DNA from 2 places in the Paraconexibacter sp. AEG42_29 genome. Region 1 is predicted to be linked to the other one. Evidence: riboswitches for the same ligand, from Rfam matches in the RefSeq annotation. Region 1 holds a riboswitch; the other holds the start of a gene.
What was found. Region 1 has a riboswitch for S-adenosylmethionine ahead of thrC (threonine synthase). Riboswitches for the same ligand answer to the same signal wherever they lie in the genome.

Region 1 (4,405 bases):
GGACCTCGATCTTCTCGCCCTCGACCCACTTCAGGACGTCGTAGGTGCCGTGGTCGAAGATCGTCATCGTCCCGGCGCCGTAGCTGCCGGCCGGGATCTCGCCGTGGAAGTCGAGGTACTTGAGCGGGTGGTCCTCGGTCCGGACGGCGACGTGGTTCGTGCCGGGCTCGGGCGGGAGGCCGCGGGGGACGGCGAACGACGCGAGCACCCCGTCGCGCTCGAGGCGCAGGTCCCAGTGCAGGCGGGTGGCGCTGTGCTCCTGGACGACGAACCGCGGGGCGTCGCCGGCGGCGCTGGTGCTGTCGTCCGCCCCGGGCTCGGGGGTGGCGGCGAAGTCGCGCTTGGCGGCGTAGTCGTCGAGCGGGGCGGCCATCGGGGACCGCCGACTCTACGACCCCGCCCCGCCGCCGAGAGCCTTCAGCGCCCGCGCCGGCGTCCCCGCGATGACATGGCCGCCCGGGAAGTCGCCGCCGTTCAGCACGGCGCCCGCAGCGGCGACGCTGTTCGCGCCGATCGTCGTCCCGCGCAGGACGACCACGTTCGTGGCGAGGAAGACGTTGTCGGCGAGCGTCACGGCGGTGCTGCGCAGCGGCTGCTCCATGAAGAACGTGCCGGACCCGTCGAAGCCATGGTCGGAGTCGATGACCGTGACGCGCTCGGCGAACCCGCAGAGGTCCCCGATCGTGATGGCCGTCTCGCAGTGCACGGTCGTGGTGCGCCCGAGGATCGAGCGGCGTCCGACCCGCAGCTCGCCCGCGGACTTCAGCTCGCAGCGATCGCGGACCTGCGCGTCCGCGGCCAGGCGGATCGCGCCGCCCCACGGCTGCAGGCGCACGCCGTTCTGGAAGGTCACGCGGTCGCCGATGTCGATCGTCCCGTCGAGGCCGGCACGCACGTCGAGCACGAGATCCCGCCCGATCTTCACGTCGCGGCCGATCCGCAGCGTGAGCGTGCCGGGGTAGCCGTCGATCTCCAGCCGCGGCGGGCTGAGGAACCGCGGCACCTCCGCGACCTCGAGCACGAGGCGCCCGCCGAGCCGGCGCAGCCGCGCCTGGACCGTGAGCGCCCAGAGGCGGAACCGCAGCGCGCGCAGCAGCTGCAGCGCGGCGCTCACGAGCGTGAGGACCGCTCAGCCACCCGCCACGGCGGGGAGGATCTGGACCTCGCCGCCGGCGGGGACCGGCGTGTCCAGACCCTGCTCGAAGCGGATGTCGTCGCCGCCGACGTAGACGTTGACGAACCGGCGGAGGCCGCCCTCGTCGTCGTAGATCCGCTCACGCAGCTCACCGTGCACGGCGAACAGCGCGTCGAGGACCTCCGTGACGGTGCTGCCCTCGACGGTGACGACGCCCTCGCCGCCCGACATCGCGCGCAGCTGGGTGGGGATCTTGACCTTGACGCTCATGACGTGGTGCTTTCCTGGTTCCTGGGTGGGGCTCTAACGGGACCCGGCGACGGCGAACTCGGCCTCGAAGGCGTCGTAGTTCGGCTCGATCGTGTGGGTCGTGAAGCTGTCGCGGACAGCGTCGAGGGTCTTCAGGCCCTCGCCGGTGATGACGATGACGACGCGCTCGTCGGGATCGATGTCCCCGCGGTCGGCCAGCTTCTTCAGCGTGGCCGTCGTCACGCCGCCGGCCGTCTCGGTGAAGACGCCGGTGGTGCGGGCGAGCAGCGCGATGCCCTCGCGGATCTCGTCGTCGGTGACGGAGTCGATCTTGCCGCCACTGCGGCGGGCCAGCTCGAGCGCGTACGGGCCGTCGGCCGGGTTCCCGATCGCGAGCGACTTGGCGATCGTGTCGGGCTTGACGGGCCGGCAGACGTCGTGGCCGTTCTCGAACGCCGTGGCGACCGGGGAGCAGCCGAGTGCCTGCGCGCCGTTCATGGTCGGCAGCTCGCCGGTGGCGATGCCGAGCTCGAGCCACTCCTCGAAGCCCTTGGCGATCTTCGTGAAGAGCGACCCGGAGGCGATCGGGGCGACGATGCGATCGGGGGTGCGGAAGCCGAGCTGCTCGGCGATCTCGTACGCGAGGGTCTTGGACCCCTCGGCGTAGTACGGGCGCATGTTGACGTTCACGAACGCCCACCGGTCGCGCTCACCGGAGAGCTCGGTACAGAGGCGGTTGACGTCGTCGTAGTTGCCCTTCACGGCGACGACGTTCGTCCCGTAGACCCCGGTCGCGAGGATCTTCTGCTCCTCGAGATCGGACGGGATGAAGACGTAGGAGCGCATGCCGAGCGCGGACGCCTGGGCGGCGACGGCGTTGGCGAGGTTGCCGGTCGACGCGCAGGCGAGCGTGTCAAAGCCGAGCTCCCGGGCGCGGTGGGTGGCGACGGAGACGACGCGATCCTTGAAGGAGTGCGTCGGGTTGGCCGCGTCGTTCTTGACCCAGACCTCGTTGAGGCCGAGCTCCGCCGCGAGGCGGTCGGCGCGGATCAGCGGGGTGCACCCGGCCGGGAGGCCGGAGCGGGAGGCGCCGCGGGTGGAGGCGCCCGGCGAGCCGCCGGCGAGCGGCAGGAAGTCCGCGTAGCGCCAGATGTTCTGCGGCCCCGCCTGGATGCGGCGACGCTGATGGTCCGGATCGCCCGCGAGGGCGCTGTAGTCGTAGGCGACTTCGAGAGGACCGAAGCACTTCTCGCAGACATAGCGCGCCTCCAGGGCGTACTCCGTCTTGCACTCTCGACACTTCAGGGCTGTTGCCGGCATGAAAAAACCTCCGCGTGATTCGTGGCGGAGGTTCGGTGCGGCAAGGCTCTGAACTCCGGCCACATCTGTCAGGAATTGGCACCTTTCCCGCTGCTGTTCACCGATGACGGTGCGTCGCGTGCGGTTGGTTGCCGGGGTTTCGTCGGGCCAGTCCCTCCACCCCTCTGGATGTGTCCAGCTATGTACGACCGAGTGTACACGTTCGATCGGCACGGACCAACGGGGCTTGAACCTCGCGCGCACGTCGCCCGGTAAACTGTCGCACGACGCGTCCCCGACCCGTCGCCGCCATGCCCCTGACCGACGAGCCCCGAAGTCCCCGTGCCGAACCTGCCCAAGCCACGCTTGCGGAGGACCGCGCGCACCCGCGGGTCGGGAGCCTCACGGCCGCCTGAGCAGGACGACGCCCCGCGCGTCGAGATCGTCGAGCACGACGGTCTGCGCTGGATCAACATCGAGCGGCCGCGGCAGGACGAGCGCGCCTGGCTCGAGGAGCACTTCGACTTCCACCCGCTGGACTACGAGGACGTCTACTCGCGCAACCAGCGCCCGAAGGTGGACGAGTACCCCGACTACCTCTTCGTGGTGCTGCACTTCGCGGCGTTCGACAAGAACGTGGGCCGGCTCAACGCCGCCGAGCTCGACATGTTCGTCGGCCCCGACTACGTCATCACGCTCCCGAACGAGGCGCTCGCCCCCGTCGAGTACCTCTTCGAGCGGACCCGGGCCCGCGAGGACTTCCGCGAGCAGCTGTTCTCCAAGGGCGCCGGCTACCTGCTCTACAAGATCGTCGACGACTGCGTCGACGCGTCGTTCCCGATGCTGCGCAAGATCGGGAACAAGCTCGAGCGCCTCGAGGAGGACATCTTCGAGGGCCGCTCCAAGGAAGTCGTGCGGGACATCTCCAACGCCAAGCAGGAGATCATCAACTTCCGCAAGATCGTCCGGCCGCAGCGCGCCGCCCTGGGCGACCTGGAGCGCACGAAGCGCTACATCCCCGAGGGCCTGGACATCTACTTCGACGACATCAACGATGCGTCCGAGCGGATCTGGGACATGCTCGAGAACTTCAAGGAGGTCTCGGAGGGGCTCGAGTCCACCAACGAGTCCGTGCTGTCGCACCAGCTGAACGACATCCTGCGCGTCCTGACCGCGTTCAGCGTGGTCCTGCTCCCGCTGACCCTGCTGGCGAGCATCTTCGGCATGAACACCGGCGTCCCCGGTGAGGGGCACATCGCCGGCTTCTGGGCTGTTGTGGGCGTGATGGTCGTGCTGCTCGGCGGGATGCTCTTCGCATTCCGCCGGCGCGGGCTGCTGTAGCCCGCGCCGGCCGGCCGCCGTTCGTCGTCGGTCAGGGTGCCTTGGGGCGCGCGGGCACCGGGGCGGGCGCGCTGGGCCGCGACGGTGCCGCGGCGGGCGCGGGCGGGCGCGCCGGGACCGGTGCCGCAGGGCGTGCCGGGGCAGGGGTGGCGGGGGTCGCAGGGCGCGGGGCCGGAGCCGCCGGGCGGGGTGCGGGGGCAGGCGTCGCCGGCACGGGCCGCGTCGTCACGGGCGGCCGCGGGGCCGGAGCCTTCAGGACCGGCGGCCTGGTCGGGTAGGCCTGGGGCACCGGGAGCACGCGGCCCGGCCCCGGCCGGACGGCACGAAGGGCCGGCAGCAGGCGCATGGTGGAGCCGTTCGCGTAGACGACGGAGTCGAAGC
Region 2 (4,405 bases), 670 kb from region 1:
GCGTTCAACGTCGTGGCGGCCGGCCGGCCCGCGAACCTGGTGGTCGCCAACTCGCTGCCCGCGCTCGTGCCGTGCTTCGCGGCCGGGATGGCCGCCGCGGTCGTCTTCGGCAGCGGCCTGCTGCGGTCGCGGTGGGTCAGCGCCGCGCTGCTCGCCGGCGGCGCGGGGCTCGTCGTGCTCAACGGGATCTGGCACGAGGGCAACGCCGGAGTGGCCGGCCGGATCTGGCGGGATCTCCCGGCCGCCGTCGGGTTCGCCGCGATCGTCCTCGTGGCCGCGCGGCCCACGACGAGCCGCGTGCTGCACTCGCGGTCGGTGCGCGCGCTCGGCGACCTGAGCTTTCCCATGTACCTCTGGCACATGCCGGTGATGCTGGGCCTGCGCGGGTTCGGCCTGTTCCCCGAGGGCCGGCCCGTGGCTGCACTCGCCGTCGTGCTGGCCGTGACGATCCCGGTGTCCTGGGCGTCGTGGACGCTGCTCGAGCGGCCGGCCCTGCGCTTCTCCGCCGCGCGGGCCCGGCGTCGCGTGCCGGTGGCGGTCCCGGCGGTCCCGGCGGTCCGCGGTGTGCCCGCGGCCGCGGCTATAGCCGCCCCGGCGGCTCGCCCGGCAGTCCGCCGGCCCGCGGCGGACGCGGCAGCGGCCTGAGGCGCGAGCCGCCGCGGTCACCCGGCCGTCGATCCCGGGCGCCGTCGTTCACCACCAGACGGTCTGACGTCCGATTCTGGTTGCTGCCACGACCAGAATTGGTCGTCAGACGGGCGACGAGGCCGGGCGACATACGACTGCATCTCCGGCCACGGTCGTGGCCGCGGGTACGCTCGTCGGCGTGGATCTCGGACTTCAGGGCCGTCGCGCGCTGGTGACCGGCGCGTCGGCCGGCATCGCGAAGGGCATCGCCGCCGGGCTCGTGGCAGAGGGCGCGCGGGTCGTCGTCAGCTCCCGGTCGCAGGACCGCATCGCCGCCGCCGCCGCCGACGTGGGTGCGGTCGCCGGGCTCGTCTGGGACAGCGACGACGTCGATGCCGCGGCCGGCCTGGTCGCGAGCGCCGGCGCGGCGCTGGGTGGTCCGGTCGACGTCCTCGTCGCGTCGACCGGCGGGCCGCCCGCCGGTGCGGACCCGCTCGCGTTCACCCGCGAGCAGTGGGAGGCCGCGCACCGCACCCTGGTCCTCGCCCCGCTGGCGCTGCTGACCGCCGTGCTGCCGTCGATGCGCGCGCAGGGTTGGGGACGGGTGGTCAACGTCGCGTCGACCTCCGTGCGCGAGCCGCTGCCGTACCTGATGCTGTCGACCGCCGAGCGCTCCGGGCTGCTCGCCGCGCTGAAGCTGCTGTCGACCGAGGTCGCGCCCGACGGCGTGACGATCAACTCGGTCCTGCCGGGGCGGATCATGACCGCGCGGCTGCTGTCGAGCGGGGCGACGGAGGCGCAGGTGCAGGACGCCGCCGCGCGTGACGTCCCGGTGGGCCGCGTCGGCAGCGTCGAGGAGATCGCGGCGGTCGCGACCTTCCTCTGCAGCGCGCAGGCGGCCTACGTCACGGGGACGGCCGTCCCCGTCGACGGCGGTCTGCTGCGCGGCACCTGACGTCTGATCGGCCGCAGCAGGCCGTGGTTGAGGGTCGCCCGCCCGAATGTCCACTAACCCGATCAGGTATTGACAGCCGGCGCGCGTCCCGTCATCCTTCGTCGCGGTCAAGAGTGCCAGCGTCAAGCCCCGGCTCGCTGGCCGGCAACCCTCCACCGCGGTGGGGTGCCCCGGGTGAACGACCAGGTCGCACAGGCCGCGCAAGCGGTCCCTGTGGCAAGCGCGGGTCCTGCACGAGCGGGTCCCGGAACCAGATCGAGGACCCACATGACGTTGATCGAGCATCGCCCGTTCTCCGACGCGCCCGTCGCCGCCGCGACCCGAGGCCCGTTGCTGCCGACCGTCGGCCGCGACCTGGACGTCCCCGTCCTGGGTGGGGACGCCGTCCGCTATGCGAACTTCGACTGGGCCGCGACGGCCCCGGCCCTGGAGTCGGTCGTCGCCGCCGTGACCGCCGCGCTGACCGGCTACGGCAGCGTCCACCGCGGCGCGGGGCTGCCGTCCCAGTCGTCGACGGCCCGCTACGAGGTGGCCCGCGCGACGGTCGGCGCGTTCGTCGGCGCGCGTGAGCAGGACGTCGTCGTGTTCACGCGCAACACCACCGACTCGCTCAACCTGCTGGCGCGCAGCGTCCCGGCGGGCGCGGGTGACGTGATCGTCCTGGACGTCGAGCACCACGCGAACCTGCTGCCCTGGACGGCCGGCCCGCACCGTTGCCTGGCCGGCAAGACCACAGTCGCAGGGACCCTGGCCGCGCTGGCCGCGGCGCTCGACGCTGCTCCGGCCGCGCTCGTCACGGTGACCGGTGCGTCCAACGTCACCGGCGAGCTGCTGCCGCTGGACCGGGTCGTCGCGCTGGCGCACGACGCGGGCGCCCGGGTCGCGGTCGACGCCGCGCAGCTCGCGCCGCACCGCGCGATCGACCTGGCCGCGAGCGGCGTCGACTACGTCGCGCTGTCCGGGCACAAGCTCTACGCGCCCTTCGGTGCCGGCGCGCTGATCGGCCGCCGCGACTGGCTCGACGCCGCGCCGCCGTACCTGCTCGGTGGCGGGGCGGTGCACGACGTCCGCGACGACGGGACCGATTGGCTGCCGGCACCCCAGCGGCACGAGGGCGGCACGCCGAACCTGCTGGGCGCGGTCGCCCTCGCCGCCGCCTGCGACGCGCTCTGCGGGCTGCCCGCCGGCGCGCTCGAGGCGCACGAGGCGGCGCTGAAGGACCGGCTGCTCGCCGGTCTGGCCGAGCTCGAGGGCGTGAGCGTCCACCGCATCTGGTCCGACAGCGACGAGGCGATCGGCGTCGTCGCCTTCACCGTCGACGGCTACGCGCCGGGGCACGTCGGCGCGTACCTGTCGGCCGAGCACGGGATCGGTGTCCGCGACGGGCGCTTCTGCGCGCACCGCTTGCTCACGCGCCTCGGGCTGCCCGGCGGCGCACTGCGTGCGAGCCTCGGGGTCGGCAGCAGCGCGGCCGACGTCGACCGGCTGCTGTTCGCCCTCCACGAGCTGGTCGGCGGGCGCGCGCACGCGCAGTACGGGGTGGTCGACGGCGCCTGGCAGCCCCTGGACGACGACCGCGACCTGTCGGCCTGGCTGCCGGACACGTCCGCCGCGCCGACGGGCTGCCGCGCGGTCTGACGGCCCCTGCCATCCGCCGGCGGACGATGCTCGATGTGCCACCACATGCCACCGGCGCACGTGCTGGCACAGCGAACGCGCAGTCGCCGGTCAGAGGCCCGCGGACAGAACCCGCGGCGCCTCGGCCAGGAACTGCGCCTCGCCCGCTCTAGGCCGTCTCGACCGCCTTCGTCGCGCCGCTCGCGTCCCCGACGAACCGCTCGCGCAGGTCCTTCTTGGAGAACTTGCCGACCGACGTCTTCGGCACCTCGTCGATCAGCTCGACGCGCTCCGGGATCCAGTACTTCGCGACCCGCCCGTCGAGGTACTGCTTGATCGCGTCCCCGTCGAGCGACGTGCCGGGCTTGGCCACGACGCAGGCCAGCGGGCGCTCGCCCCAGCGCTCGTCCGGGACCCCGATGACGGCCGCCTCGGCGACGTCCGGGTGGCCCATGATCTCGTTCTCGAGCTCGACCGAGGAGATCCACTCGCCGCCGGACTTGATGACGTCCTTGGTGCGGTCGACGAGCCGGATGTAGCCCTCGGCGTCGATGGTCGCGATGTCCCCGGTGCGCAGCCACCCGTCGTCGGTGAACGAATCCGCACGGTCGTCGTTGTAGTACGCCGAGGCGATCCACGGCCCGCGGACCTGCAGCTCGCCCTGGGCGCTGCCGTCCCACGGCAGGTCGTCGGCGCTGCCGGGCTCGACGATCCGCACGTCGACCAGCGGGCTGATGATGCCGACGGTCGCGCGGAGGTTCGCGAGCTCCTCCTCCGGCCGGTCCGCCATCGTCGACTTGATGTTCGCGACCGAGCCGATCGGGCTCGTCTCCGTCATGCCCCAGGCCTGCAGGATCGGCATGCCGACCTGGGCGCGGTACGCCTCGGACAGCGACTTCGGGACGGCCGAGCCGCCGCACAGGATGACGCGCAGCGACGGCAGCTCCTTGCCCTCGAGCTCGGGGAGGACGCCCATCCAGATGGTCGGGACGCCGGCCGCGACCGTGATGTCCTCCTCCACCATCAGCTTCGCGACGGATGGCGCGGAGAGGTCGGGACCGGGCATGACCAGCTCGGCACCGGTCATCACGGCGGCGTGAGCGAGGCCCCAGGCGTTCGCGTGGAACTGCGGCACGATCGGGAGCACGACGTCGGACTCGCGCAGGCCGAAGGTGTCCGCCAGCATCGTCGCCATCGCGTGCAGCG

Region 2: another riboswitch for S-adenosylmethionine. It lies ahead of DSM112329_RS16560 (aminotransferase class V-fold PLP-dependent enzyme); the one in region 1 lies ahead of thrC (threonine synthase).

What each region holds. Positions count from the first base shown of each region.
Region 1 covers NZ_CP114014.1:2,744,689-2,749,093, forward strand. Annotated here, with positions in the region: gene ligD (DNA ligase D) at 1-373, opposite strand, end outside; gene DSM112329_RS13245 (acyltransferase) at 389-1,114, opposite strand; gene DSM112329_RS13250 (ubiquitin-like small modifier protein 1) at 1,130-1,405, opposite strand; gene thrC (threonine synthase) at 1,439-2,704, opposite strand; SAM riboswitch class I at 2,763-2,879, opposite strand; gene DSM112329_RS13260 (magnesium transporter CorA family protein) at 3,050-4,024, shown strand; gene DSM112329_RS13265 (hypothetical protein) at 4,056-4,405, opposite strand, start outside.
Region 2 covers NZ_CP114014.1:3,413,711-3,418,115, reverse strand. Annotated here, with positions in the region: gene DSM112329_RS16570 (acyltransferase) at 1-645, shown strand, start outside; gene DSM112329_RS16565 (SDR family oxidoreductase) at 827-1,582, shown strand; SAM riboswitch class IV at 1,688-1,811, shown strand; gene DSM112329_RS16560 (aminotransferase class V-fold PLP-dependent enzyme) at 1,850-3,220, shown strand; gene DSM112329_RS16555 (long-chain fatty acid--CoA ligase) at 3,369-4,405, opposite strand, start outside.